Regions from separate parts of the Streptomyces sp. NPDC102258 genome, predicted to be linked through region 4. Evidence: riboswitches for the same ligand, from Rfam matches in the RefSeq annotation. Region 4 holds a riboswitch; each other region holds the start of a gene.
The links. A riboswitch is a leader RNA that binds a small molecule or an ion and turns the genes downstream of it on or off. The one in region 4 is predicted to bind cobalamin.
Positions count from the first base shown of each region.

Region 1: linked by a shared signal. The riboswitch ahead of ACZ6ZT_RS09410 (ribonucleoside-diphosphate reductase subunit alpha) and the one ahead of ACZ6ZT_RS01485 (CoA-acylating methylmalonate-semialdehyde dehydrogenase) in region 4 are both predicted to bind cobalamin.
Region 2: linked by a shared signal. The riboswitch ahead of ACZ6ZT_RS01970 (ABC transporter substrate-binding protein) and the one ahead of ACZ6ZT_RS01485 (CoA-acylating methylmalonate-semialdehyde dehydrogenase) in region 4 are both predicted to bind cobalamin.
Region 3: linked by a shared signal. The riboswitch ahead of ACZ6ZT_RS08330 (energy-coupling factor ABC transporter permease) and the one ahead of ACZ6ZT_RS01485 (CoA-acylating methylmalonate-semialdehyde dehydrogenase) in region 4 are both predicted to bind cobalamin.

Region 1 covers NZ_JBVJLO010000004.1:323,511-326,707, forward strand. Annotated here, with positions in the region: gene ACZ6ZT_RS09395 (carbon starvation CstA family protein) at 1-353, shown strand, start outside; gene ACZ6ZT_RS09400 (CstA-like transporter-associated (seleno)protein) at 350-547, shown strand; gene ACZ6ZT_RS09405 (Uma2 family endonuclease) at 603-1,187, opposite strand; cobalamin riboswitch at 1,300-1,432, shown strand; gene ACZ6ZT_RS09410 (ribonucleoside-diphosphate reductase subunit alpha) at 1,579-3,197, shown strand, end outside.
Region 2 covers NZ_JBVJLO010000001.1:420,291-423,487, reverse strand. Annotated here, with positions in the region: gene ACZ6ZT_RS01975 (FecCD family ABC transporter permease) at 1-678, opposite strand, end outside; gene ACZ6ZT_RS01970 (ABC transporter substrate-binding protein) at 675-1,667, opposite strand; cobalamin riboswitch at 1,703-1,842, opposite strand; gene ACZ6ZT_RS01965 (GMC oxidoreductase) at 2,059-3,197, shown strand, end outside.
Region 3 covers NZ_JBVJLO010000004.1:78,362-81,558, reverse strand. Annotated here, with positions in the region: gene cbiQ (cobalt ECF transporter T component CbiQ) at 1-639, opposite strand, end outside; gene ACZ6ZT_RS08335 (energy-coupling factor ABC transporter substrate-binding protein) at 643-1,041, opposite strand; gene ACZ6ZT_RS08330 (energy-coupling factor ABC transporter permease) at 1,047-1,745, opposite strand; cobalamin riboswitch at 1,774-1,991, opposite strand; gene ACZ6ZT_RS08325 (AMIN-like domain-containing (lipo)protein) at 2,042-2,560, opposite strand; gene ACZ6ZT_RS08320 (SsgA family sporulation/cell division regulator) at 2,637-3,044, opposite strand.
Region 4 covers NZ_JBVJLO010000001.1:317,366-320,562, reverse strand. Annotated here, with positions in the region: gene katG (catalase/peroxidase HPI) at 1-674, shown strand, start outside; cobalamin riboswitch at 1,027-1,194, shown strand; gene ACZ6ZT_RS01485 (CoA-acylating methylmalonate-semialdehyde dehydrogenase) at 1,383-2,882, shown strand; gene ACZ6ZT_RS01480 (acyl-CoA dehydrogenase family protein) at 2,879-3,197, shown strand, end outside.

The DNA of each region.
Region 1 (3,197 bases), on a different contig from region 4:
AGGTCGGCTTCTTCGCGCAGCGGGACAAGTACCAGGGCGGGATCGACGCCGGGAAGGTGCTGGCGCCCGCCAAGAACATGGACGAGATGCACACCGTGGTCACCAACGCCACGGTCGACGGCGTCCTGTCGGTGCTGTTCGCCGTGCTGATCCTGATCGTGCTGGCGGACGCGGCCCGGACCTGCCTGCGGGCCGTCTCCGACCCGGGCTCGGTGCGGCTCTCCGAGGTGCCGTGGAGCCAGTCGCGGATCGTCGCCCCGGCCGGGCTGATCGCGACCGCCGAGGAGAAGGCCGAGATGGCCGCGGCCGGCCTCGACAGCGGCGGCGGCCGGGCCGCGGAGCCCGTCCGGTGAGCCGGGTCCGCGGGGCGCTGGCGAAGGCGCGGTACTTCGTACGGGAGTTCTCGGGCGAGGCCGCGTACGACCGTTACGTCGCCCACGCCCGCTCCCACGACCCGCACGCCGAGGTCCTGACCCGCCGGGCCTTCGAACGGGCCCGGACGGACTCCCGCGAGGCCGACCCCCGCGAGGGCTTCCACTGCTGCTGACCCCCCGCCACCCCCGAAGGGCCGCTCCGTGAAACGGGGCGGCCCTTCGTCGTGGTCAGCGCACCCAGTCCTTGAGGACCTCGGTCTGAAGAGTGATGCCGACCGGGTCGGGGAGGGCGATGTCCGTGCCGTACGGAACGATGTGGACGCTCTCGTACCGTCGGCCGTGGGGCTGGCTGTAGACGGAGACCTCGCACTTGGCCCGGTCGATCAGGAGGTAGACGGGAATGCCGGTCTCCGCGTAGGCGCGGGGCTTTTCGACGTGGTCCCGCCGGTGGGTGTCGGCATCCCAGGAGGTCACCTCGACGGCCATCAGGACCGGCTCGGGATCGACCCAGTCACCGTGGCCGACAAAGGCGTCCGGATGCGCCAGGACCGCATCGGGGATGGCCCGCCCGGTCCGGTATTCCTCCGCCTTGATCCCCTGCCCCGGATGCAGGAACAGATCGGGCCGCGACTGCAGGCAGATCTTGAGCAGCCACTGGATGATCCGACCGTGGTCTCCGTCCGGCATGGCTTTGCTCCTGATGACCCCGTCGATGAACTCCAGCCGCGTCCCCTCCCGCTCGCGAGCCGCTATGCGTGCCACGGCCTCGAAGTCCTCGGTCGGCATGTGGGGCCTGTGGGTCATCACGGTCATGCCTCGCTCACCTTCCTCGACGGTGCTGTCTCCGACGATAGCGGAGAGGTACCTCACCGGGACGCGGCGTTGTGGGCCGACACTACATGTGGGGGCTACCGCATCCAGGCGCCCCCACATGTATGCTCAGGGCTGCTGTCGCCGCAGGGGAATCCGGTGCGAATCCGGAACTGTCCCGCAACGGTATGAAGTGCACCCTTTCGTGCTCCGCAAGTCCGAGGACCTGCCGACAGCGCGCCCGGCTCGACCGATCCGGGTGCCGACCACGTCCGGGCCTCGCGGTTGGGCCGGGGGACGCCATGCGGTGGGGTACGCGTACCCGCACGCCCGCATGCGCCCGCCCGTGCTCCGCCCCACCGATGACCGGGCCGAGCGAGGGAGAGCTCCCCCCGTGACCATCGCGCCCGCCGCACCGCGCGCCGAGTCCGACCAGCCCGCAGCCGAAGGCCCCGGGGCCGCGCTGCTGCGCACCCTCACCGAGCTGACGGCCGACCTCCCCGACACCGACCCCGGCCGGGTCGCCGCCGCCGCCCTGCGCGGCCGCAGCTCCGTCGCGGACGAGGCCGAACTGCGCGGGCTGGCCACCGAGGCAGCCGCGGGGCTGATCTCCGAGGACCCGGCGTACTCCCGCCTCGCCGCCCGCCTGCTCACGCTGGCCGTCGCCGACGAGGCCGCGGGCCAGGGGTCCACCTCCTTCGCCGAGTCCGTCGCGGTGGGTCACCGCGAGGGCCTGATCGCCGACCGCACCGCCGAGTTCGTGGCCCTCCACGCCGCCCGGCTCGACGCCCTGGTCGCGCACGCGCTCGCCGAGGGCGCGGACGACCGCTTCGGCTTCTTCGGCCTGCGCACCCTGCACAGCCGCTACCTGCTGCGCCACCCCCTCACCCGTCAGGTGATCGAGACCCCCCAGTACTTCATGCTGCGCGTGGCGTGCGGCCTCGCGGAGAACGACTCGGTCCAGGCCGTCGAGGAAGTCGCCTCCCTCTACCGGCTGATGAGCCGCCTGGACTACCTGCCGTCCTCCCCCACGCTCTTCAACTCCGGCACCCGCCACCCGCAGATGTCCTCCTGCTACCTGCTGGACTCCCCGCTGGACGAGCTGGACTCGATCTACGACCGCTACCACCAGGTCGCGCGCCTGTCCAAGCACGCCGGCGGCATCGGCCTGTCGTACTCCCGCATCCGCGCCCGCGGTTCGCTGATCCGCGGCACCAACGGCCACTCCAACGGCATCGTGCCGTTCCTGAAGACCCTCGACGCCTCCGTCGCCGCCGTGAACCAGGGCGGCCGCCGCAAGGGCGCCGCCGCCGTCTACCTGGAGACCTGGCACGCGGACATCGAGGAGTTCCTGGAGCTCCGCGACAACACCGGCGAGGACCAGCGCCGCACCCACAACCTGAACCTCGCCCACTGGGTGCCGGACGAGTTCATGCGCCGGGTCAACGCCGACGCCGAGTGGTCGCTGTTCTCCCCCGCCGACGTGCCCGAGCTGGTCGACCTGTGGGGCGACGACTTCGACGCCGCCTACCGCAAGGCCGAGGCCGACGGGCTGGCCCGCAAGACCATGCCCGCCCGCGACCTGTACGGCCGGATGATGCGCACCCTCGCGCAGACCGGCCAGGGCTGGATGACCTTCAAGGACGCCTCCAACCGCACGGCGAACCAGACCGCCGAGCCGGGCACGGTCGTCCACTCCTCCAACCTCTGCACCGAGATCATCGAGGTCACCAACGACGGCGAGACGGCCGTCTGCAACCTCGGCTCGGTCAACATGGGCGCCTTCGTCGTGGACGGCGACATCGACTGGGAGCGCCTGGACGAGACCGTCCGCACCGCGGTGACCTTCCTCGACCGCGTCGTGGACATCAACTTCTACCCGACCGAGCAGGCGGGCCGCTCCAACTCCCGCTGGCGGCCGGTGGGCCTGGGCGCGATGGGCCTCCAGGACGTCTTCTTCAAGCTGAAGCTGCCCTTCGACTCCCCCGAGGCGAAGGCCCTGTCCACCAAGCT
Region 2 (3,197 bases), 100 kb from region 4:
GAGCGGCCGGGCCAGGGCGACGAGGACCGCGGTGCCGACGAGCAGCGCGGCGACGGGCAGCGCGAGTTCGTCCCTGCGGGCCCCGCCGAGGCCGCCCAGCGTCCAGAAGAGCACGGAGCGGATCTGGTCGGGGCGCGCGGACAGCACGAGCACCAGGCTGGTCAGGGCGGACAGGACGTACTGCACGGCGACTCCGGCCAGGATCAGCCGGCCGGTGGTCATCGTGCCGCCGCGCCGGGCCGTCGCGTAGACGGCGACGAGCGCGGCCATGGACCCGGCGAACGCGGCGAGCGGCACCCCGGGCCCGCCCGCGAACCCGGCGGCGCCGGCGCCCGCGGCGCTGCCGAAGACGATGACGAGTACGGCGCCCGCCGAGGCGCCCGAGGAGGCGCCGAGCAGGAAGGGATCGGCCAGCCGGTTGCGGACGAGGGCCTGGAGCACGGCGCCCGCGACGGCGAGTCCGGCGCCGACGACCGTCCCGAGGACCACCCTCGGCATGCGGACGTCCCACACGATGGAGGCGAAGGCCCCGCCGCGCGCTCCGGGTCCGGCGAGCACGAGGTCGAGGACCCTGCCGGGACCGATGCGTACGGGGCCCAGCGCGAGCCCCGCCACCGCGGACGCGCCGAGCAGAACGGCGAGCAGGACGAGGACGGCGGCGGTCCGGCGCCGCTTCACGGGGCGTCGGGGTGCAGCTGGCGGCCCAGGGACTCGACGGCGTCGGCGACGCGTACGCCGAGGACGGCGGAGGACAGCGGCAGCACGACGAACCGGCGGTCCCGGATGGCGGGAACCCCCGCCAGCGCCGGGTCGTTCACCAGGCGTTGCTTCTTGGACTCGACGGTGGTGCCGCCGTAGTCGTAGATGAGGACCACCTCGGGCTTGCGCTCGATGACCTTCTCCCACGACACGTCGCCGAAGGTGTCCTTGAGGTCGGCGAAGACGTTCGTCCCCCCGGCCAGGGAGACGATCTCGTTGCCTATGCCGCCACCTCCCGAGGTGAAGGCGGAGCCCTCGCCGGAGTCGTAGACGAAGACGGACGGCTTCGGTCCGTCCTTCACCCGTGCGGTCACGGCGTCGACGCGGCGCTGCTCGTCGGCGATGAGCGCCGCGCCGCGTTCGGGCACGCCGAAGGTGCGGGCGACTTCGGTGATCTCGGTCTTCAGCTGGGCGAGGCCGACGGGCCCCTCGGTGCAGTACTCCACGCTCAGGCGGGAGTCGATGCCGGACTTCGCCAGTCCTTCGCGGTCGCGGCCCTGCGCCTTGTCGAAGGCGCTGGCGTAGCCGCCGTACACGAAGTCGGGGCCGGCGGAGAGGAGGACCTCCCTGGAGGGGTACTCCTTGGCCAGCACCTTGGTCTTGTCGTAGGCGGCCCGGTAGGCGGGGAGCACGGAGTCGTCGAGGTAGGCCGTGCCCGCGATCCGGTCCTGGAGCCCGAGGGCGAGCATGATCTCGGTGGCGTGCTGGTTCATGGTGACGGCCCGCCCCGGCGGGGCCTGATAGGTGCTGGTGACACCGCAGTTGGTGACGGTGTACGGGAACCCGAGCGCGGCCTTCGCGCCGGAGTCGGGCCGGTCCGCCCCGGCGGGTCCGCCGCAGGCGGCGAGCGGTAGCAGGCAGGCGAAGGCGGCAGAGGAGCGCAGGGCGGCGCGGGAAGAACGCGACATGGGAAGGCCTCTCCGGGGGATCCTCGTCCCCGGTCGAAGTGAAGAGGCGGCGCGTCAGTGTCTGACTCCCGGGATCCCGCGGACGGGATTCCGGTCACAGTGGCGGGACCGCACCGGATTCGCACCGGTTTCCTGTCCTGCGCCGCCCGGACAACCCGGCCAAGTCTGCCAGAGGCCGCCTTTCACCCGTAACGCCGGTCGCTCCCCCGATCGCACCGGGCCCGAATACGCCGGAGGCCCGGACCGGGTTCCGCAGGGCAAGGGCGGCAGGGCTCGAAGGCGCGACGATCCACCGTTTTCGCGGCCGCAAGTTACCTCGCCGTATGTAGTGACTTGTTTCGCGGTCGCCGTTAGAACTTGTTCTCACTCCATCGAGAGTGAGGAAGGTCACATGCGTGACAAAAGCCTGCACAGCAAGGTTTCCAAGGGCGTTTCGCGTCGTGGATTCATCGCTGGAACCGGTTCCATTCTTGGAGCCATGGCCCTCGCGGTCAACACGACACCGGCCCAGGCGAAAACCGTCGTCGGTACCGCCGCCGCGAACGCTCCGATCGACTCCGGGGCCCACGTCCCGGCGCTCGTGATCGGCACCGGCTACGGCGGCTCGGTCGCCGCGCTGCGGCTCGCCCAGGCCGGGGTCGACGTCCACATGATCGAGATGGGCATGGCCTGGGACACCCCCGGCAGCGACGGCAAGATCTTCGCCAACACCACCAAGCCCGACTACCGTTCGTACTGGCTGCGCACCCGGACGAAGGCCCCGCTCAGCAACTTCCTCGGCTTCCCCATCGACAAGGACGTGCCCCGGTACACGGGCATCCTCGATGCCGAGGAGATGGGCGGGATCATCGTCTACCAGGGCCGCGGGGTCGGCGGCGGCTCGCTCGTCAACGGCGGCATGGCGGTGACGCCCAGGCGGCAGAACTTCCCGGCCATCCTGCCCTCGGTGGACGCCGACGAGATGTACTCGACCTACTACCCGCGCGCCAACGCCGGGCTCGGCGTGGGTCTCGTCGACCCCAACTGGTTCGAGACGGTGGACTGCTACCAGTTCGCCCGGGTCGGCCGCAAGCACGCCCAGCGCTCCGGCTTCCCCTTCGTCTTCGTCCCGGACGTCTACGACTGGGACTACATGAAGCAGGAGGTCGCCGGGACCGTCCCCAAGTCCGCGATCGACGGCGAGATCCTCTACGGCAACAACGCCGGCAAGAAATCGCTCCAGAAGACCTACCTCGCCGCCGCGAAGGCGACCGGCAAGGTCGCCATCTCGCCCCTGCACCGGGTCACCACCGTCTCCCCCTCGGGCGGTGGCGGCTACGCGGTCGTCATGGAGCAGCTCGACACCACGGGGGCGGTCGTCGCCACCAAGACGGTCACCGCCGACAAGGTGTTCTTCGCGGCGGGCAGCGTGGGCACCAGCAAGCTCCTGGTCGCGCTGAAGGCCACCGGCGCGCTGCCCAACCTGAACGACGAGGTCGGCAAGGGCTGGGGCGACAACGGCAACGTCATGTGCGGCCGCGCGAACCACCT
Region 3 (3,197 bases), on a different contig from region 4:
TAGCGCGCCGTCGTAACCGCGCCCGGCCAGCCCCTCCTGGAGCCGGGCGGCGCGGTCGAAGGCCCGGACGAACGTGGTCGCGGCGAGCCCGGCCAGCGAACGCCACACCGCCGCCCGGCCCGTCTGGCCGAGCCGGGCCGCCTGGGCCCGGCGGACCCGCGCCATCGAGTCGAGCAGCAGGAAGCCGATGCGGTACATGACGAGTGCCACGTCCACCACCGGGGCGGGCACCCCGGCCCGCACCAGCCGGGGCAGTACGTCCGAGACCGGGGTGGTGAAGGCGAACAGCAGCACGCCGAGGGAGGCCGCCGAGGTGCGCAGCAGGAGTTCCGCCGCGTGCCGGGGCCCGTCCGGGGCCAGGGCGACGAACCCGGCCGGGCCGCCCACCGACACCAGCAGCGGCAGCGCCCCGGTCACGCAGAAACCGAGCGGCACCCGGAAGGCCCGCCACAGCTGCCGGCCCGCCACCCCGGCCGGGCCCAAAAGCACGGCGAGGGCGGCGGCCGCGACCAGCGGTCCGCCGGGCCAGGGCGGCAGGCAGACGGCGGTGACCGTCAGCCCGAGCCCGAGGAGGGCCTTCTCCAGCGGGTGCCGGCCGCGCCAACGGCTGGAGTGGGCCGCCACGTCGATCGGCAGCACCGCCTAGGCCTCCGGCGCGGCGGGGACGGGGGCCGCCGGGCCGGCCGTGGCCCCCGGGCCCGCGACCGGGTCCACCGCCGGGTCCGAGGCCTGGGCCGTGGCCAGGGCCAGGCCCTGCCGACGGCCCTTGCGGATCCCGAAGTAGTACGCGAGCACGCCCGCGCCCAGCGCCGCCTGGAGGGCGAACAGCGCCGACTCGACCTCCCCGGAGGGAGGTTCGTACAGCGGGGAGAACCAGGGCTTGTAGTCCGGCTCCAGTTCCGTGATGGCCGTCTGCGCCTGCGCGTCCGCGCCCGCGAACGGCTCCTCCTTGTCGTCGCCGAGCCCCAGCGCGAGCGGGAGCACGGCGAGCGCCGCCACCAGGAGCAGCAGCAGGGTGTTGATCTTCGCGTTCCGGGTCAGGGCCATCAGAGCGCCGCCTCCCGGCGCGCCCCGGCGGTGCCGGTCATCCGCGCGACCCCGAGCCGGACCAGGTCCGACCGGCTGGACTGCATCAGCAGCCGCATCACGAGGACGGTCAGCAGCCCCTCGCTCACCGCGAGCGGGATCTGGGTCACGGCGAAGATGCCGGCGAACTTCTCCAGGGAGCCCAGGAACCCGCTGGAGGGGTCCGGGAAGGCGAGCGCGAGCTGTACGGAGGTCACGCAGTAGGTGACGAGGTCGGCGACGAACGCCCCGGCGAAGACGGTCACCATCAGCGGCGCACCGGACTTCCGCAGCAGCCGGTAGGCGGCGTACCCGGCCCAGGGGCCGGCGATGGCCATCGAGAAGACGTTCGCGCCGAGCGTGGTCAGGCCGCCGTGCGCGAGCAGCAGCGCCTGGAACAACAGGGTGATCGTGCCCAGGACCGCCATGATCGGCGGCCGGAACAGGATGGCCCCGAGTCCGGTCCCGGTCGGGTGGGAGCAGCTGCCCGTCACCGAGGGGATCTTGAGCGCGGACAGGACGAAGGTGAACGCGCCGGACGCGCCGAGCAGCAGCGTGCTCTCCGGGTTGGCCTTCACCTCGCGGGTCAGGGCGCGGACACCGTGGACGACGAACGGGGCCGACGCGGCGCCCCAGGCGGCCGCGTGCAAGGGGGGCAGGAACCCCTCGGCTATATGCATGTGTGGGAGACCTCTCCAGCACCTCGTGGATGGACGACGCGCCCCGGCCGGTCTCCTGGCTTACGGGTCATGATGCCCGGGCTCCGCCTTCCCGGTCCCCCGCGGTCTCCCGCGCGGGTCCAGTGGCTTCCCGCAGGAGTGGAGCCGGACTTCCCGATCACAGTGGCGAGGGCCGCACCGGTTTCCCACCGGTTTCCCGAACACCAAGGCTTGTTGACCCTAGTCGCCCGGGCGGACCGGCAACAAACCCGCTCCCCGGAGGGACGCGGTCCGCCGGCGGCGCCCGGGCGGCCGGTTCAGCAGGTGGCCGGGTGGGCGACGTCCACCACGTACCGCTCGGGCGAGTGGAGGACGCTGGTGGTGAAGGCGGGCGGGGTGTCGAAGGCGGCGCCGAAGGTCACGTACCCCTCGTAGTCGCCGGTCAGGGCGAGGCCCTTGAGCTTGCTGAGCCCGATCTGCTGGAGCTTGGGCCCCTGGTAGACGTTGTGGCCCGCGTCGTCGTGTGCGGCGGCGGGGTGCAGGCGGATCTCCAGGAAGTACGTGCCCGCCAGCGGGACGGGCTTGCCGGACCCGTCGTAGACCAGCTCGGAGACGGGCGTGACGGTGACCGGCGGGGCGGCGCCCTGCAGGTCGATGACGATCCGGTCGTACGTGCAGTGACCGCCCCAGCGGGCGTTCACGACGAGCGGGGTCGCGGCACTGACGGCTGGGGCGGCGGCCGATGCCGGGGCGCTGAGCGCGAGTCCGGCGGTGAGCAGGGCGCCCGTGGCCAGGGCCACGGTCCGGCGGCGGCGCGGGCTGAGCGGGTGACGCATGAAGTCCCCCCGATTCTCGTGAGACGGGGACTGCCTGTCACCCGGGAAGACACCGCCGGGGACCCCGGCGGTTCCCTCAGTGCGCCAGCAGCGCGCTCAGTTCCGCGTCCAGGTCGTAGTGGCGCCGTTCCTGCCCGCGCGGGACCAGGTCGGTCATCCGGCGGCACAGCTCCCGTACGTCCTTGGCGCGGGCGGAGACCACGCAGCTGTGCCGGCCGTTGCTGAAGGCGAGGAACACCCGCGGTTCGGTGCCCCGGCGCAGCGGCCACACCTGGATGTCGCCCTCGCCGGTGCCGCAGGTCTGCCCGTCGAGGAGCAGCTCGCGCGAGAACACCCAGCGGGCGAGGTGGGTCCCGGCGCCGCGGAAGTCGACGGCCAGCTCGTACGGCCGGTCCGTGCGGTACACGAAGGTGCCGGTCAGCGGGACGGTCAGCGGTACGGCCTCCAGCCGCAACGGCAGGACGCGGTGCTCGGTGGTGGCCATGGTGGCTCTGCCTCTCTTCGCGCGGTGGGCTCACGGGCCCCCCTCGGGCACGCTAGCCGACGATCCCGGCCCTCCCCGGGGCCGAAGGTCCCGAGCGCGGGGGCCGCTCGGCCCGATCCCGGGACCTGCCCGGCGCCTACCCAGGGTCCGCGC
Region 4 (3,197 bases):
TGCGGACCCTGGGCGGCATCCAGGAGTCCTTCAACTCCGCCCAGAGCGGCGGGAAGCGGCTCTCGCTCGCCGACCTGATCGTGCTGGCCGGCGCGGCCGCCGTGGAACAGGCCGCGAAGGACGCGGGCCACAGCGTGGCGGTCCCGTTCACCCCGGGCCGCGTGGACGCCACGCAGGAGCAGACGGACGTCGAGTCCTTCGCGGCGCTGGAGCCCGCCGCCGACGGCTTCCGCAACTACCTCGGCAAGGGCAGCCGCCTGCCGGCCGAGTACCTGCTGATCGACCGGGCCAACCTGCTGAACCTGAGCGCGCCCGAGCTGACGGTCCTCGTCGGCGGCCTGCGCGTGCTGGGCGCGAACCACCAGCAGTCGCGGCACGGCGTCCTCACCACCACGCCCGGGACCCTGACGAACGACTTCTTCGTCAACCTGCTCGACCTGGGCACGACCTGGTCGGCGACGTCCTCGGACCAGAACACCTTCGAGGGCCGCGACGCCTCGACCGGCGAGGTCAAGTGGACCGGCACCCGTGCCGACCTCGTCTTCGGCTCGAACTCGGAGCTGCGCGCGCTCGCCGAGGTCTACGCGTCCGACGACGCGAAGGCGAAGTTCGTGACGGACTTCGTGGCGGCGTGGGACAAGGTCATGAACCTGGACCGGTTCGACCTCGTCTGACCACCCGGCCCCTCTGACCGCCGTGCTCCCACGGCGGTCAGAGGGGCCGCCCCCTTTACGGACACGCCCGGCCCGCCGCCGGCCGGGACGGGCAGTGCGCCCGTCCCGGCCGGCGGACATCGTTCAGGCCCGGGCGGAGGTGACCTCGTCACGTACCCGGCGGGTCTGCCTCCAGCGGCGTCCAGGTCACGCCTCGCCGACTCCGGCGCCGCCCCCATCGGCAGGGGCTGTCCTGCACCCGGTCGCGGACCGGAGGTGGCCGTAGCCGCCGGCCACGGCCGGTGGAGCCCGGCTCGACCGGCGGCCGGATCGGAAGTCGGGGGTGGACTTACTAGGACGTCCAACTATATGTTCGGGAGTGAAGATCCGCGGTGCGGGGAAGCCGGTGCGAATCCGGCACGGTCCCGCCACTGTGACCGGGGAGTGTGCCGCCCTCCACGCGCCGTCGGCGACGTGCCGGGGGCCGGGCGGCATGCGTGGATCCGGGAGCCAGAGCACCGGCCGCGGCGATGTTCCCGTGTTGTCCACGAGGATGGAGCAGACACGCATGGACCCTGTACGTACCCACGGCCCAGGTGATCCGGCGGAGCGCGCACACACCGACGCGCGCTCGTAGTCCCACGGCGTTCCCTCCAGCGGCGCACCCCACAGGGTCCGCCGCCGGCGCACCGTGCCATCCCCGGATCCACCTGACGAGAGCAGGCAATCATGGTCCGTGAACTCACCCATTTCATCGGCGGCAAGCACACCACCGGAACCTCCGGTCTGTTCGCCGACGTGTACGACCCGAACACCGGCGCCGTCCAGGCCCGCGTCCCGCTCGCCGGCCGCGCCGACACCGAGGCCGCGATCGCCAACGCCGAGGAGGCGCAGGCCGAGTGGGGCCAGTGGAACCCGCAGCGGCGGGCCCGGGTCATGCTCCGCTTCCTCCAGCTGGTCGAGGGCGAACGCGATGCGCTCGCCCGGCTGCTGTCGTCCGAGCACGGCAAAACCGTGGCCGACGCCCACGGTGACCTCCAGCGCGGTCTGGAGGTCGTCGAGTTCGCGGCGGGCATCCCCCACCTGCTCAAGGGCGAGTTCACCGACAACGCGGGCACCGGCATCGACGTGCACTCGCTGCGCTCGCCGCTCGGCGTCGTCGCCGGGATCACCCCCTTCAACTTCCCCGCGATGATCCCGCTGTGGCAGGCCGCCCCCGCCCTGGCCTGCGGAAACTCCTTCATCCTGAAGCCCTCCGAGCGGGACCCGTCCGTACCGCTGCGGCTCGCGGAACTCTTCCTGGAGGCCGGCCTGCCGCCGGGCGTGCTCAACGTGGTCAACGGCGGCAAGGAGAGCGTCGACACGCTGCTGGAGGACCCGCGGGTGCAGGCCCTCGGCTTCGTCGGCTCCACCCCGATCGCCGCGCACATCTACGCCACCGCCGCCGCCCACGGCAAGCGCGCCCAGTGCTTCGGCGGCGCCAAGAACCACATGATCGTGATGCCGGACGCCGACCTGGACCAGGCCGTGGAGGCCCTCATCGGCGCCGGGTACGGCTCCGCGGGCGAGCGCTGCATGGCCATCGCCGTCGTCGTCCCGGTCGGCGAGGAGACCGCCGACGCGCTGGTCGCCAAGCTGAAGGACCGCATCGCCACCCTGCGCGTCGGCCGCTCCGACGACCCGGACGCCGACTTCGGACCGCTGGTCAGCCGGGACGCCCTGGAGCGGGTGGACCGCTACGTGGGCATCGGCGCCACCGAGGGGGCCGAACTCGTCGTCGACGGGCGCGGGTTCACCCTCCCCGGGCACGAGGACGGCTTCTTCGCCGGCCCCACCCTCTTCGACCGCGTCACCCCCGCCATGCGGATCTACCGCGAGGAGATCTTCGGGCCGGTGCTGAGCGTCGTACGCGCCGCCGACTACGAGGAGGCGCTGCGCCTGCCCACCGAGCATCCCTACGGCAACGGCGTGGCGATCTTCACCCGGGACGGGGACACCGCGCGCGACTTCACCCGCCGGGTGGGCGTCGGCATGGTCGGCGTGAACGTGCCGATCCCGGTCCCGGTGGCCTACCACACCTTCGGCGGCTGGAAGCGGTCCGGCTTCGGCGACCTGAACCAGCACGGTCCGGACTCCATCCGCTTCTACACCCGTACGAAGACCGTCACCTCGCGCTGGCCCTCCGGGGCGAAGGAAGCCGCGAGCTTCACCATCCCCACGATGGGATGAGCGCCGTGACCACCCTCACCAAGGACCAGCTCGCCCTCACCGAGGTCACCCTCGACTTCACCCGGGAGCACCTGGCCCCGAACGCCGTCGGCTGGGACCGCGACAAGCACTTCCCCGTCGACGTCCTGCGCCGGGCCGCCTCCCTCGGCCTCGGCGGGGTCTACGTACGCGAGGACCACGGCGGTTCCGGGCTCAGCCGCACCGACGGGGTCCTGATCTTCGAGACCCTCGCCACCGGCTGCCCCTCCATCGCCGGGTACCTCTCCATCCACAACATGGTCGGCTGGATGATCGACCGTTACGGGGACCGGGCCC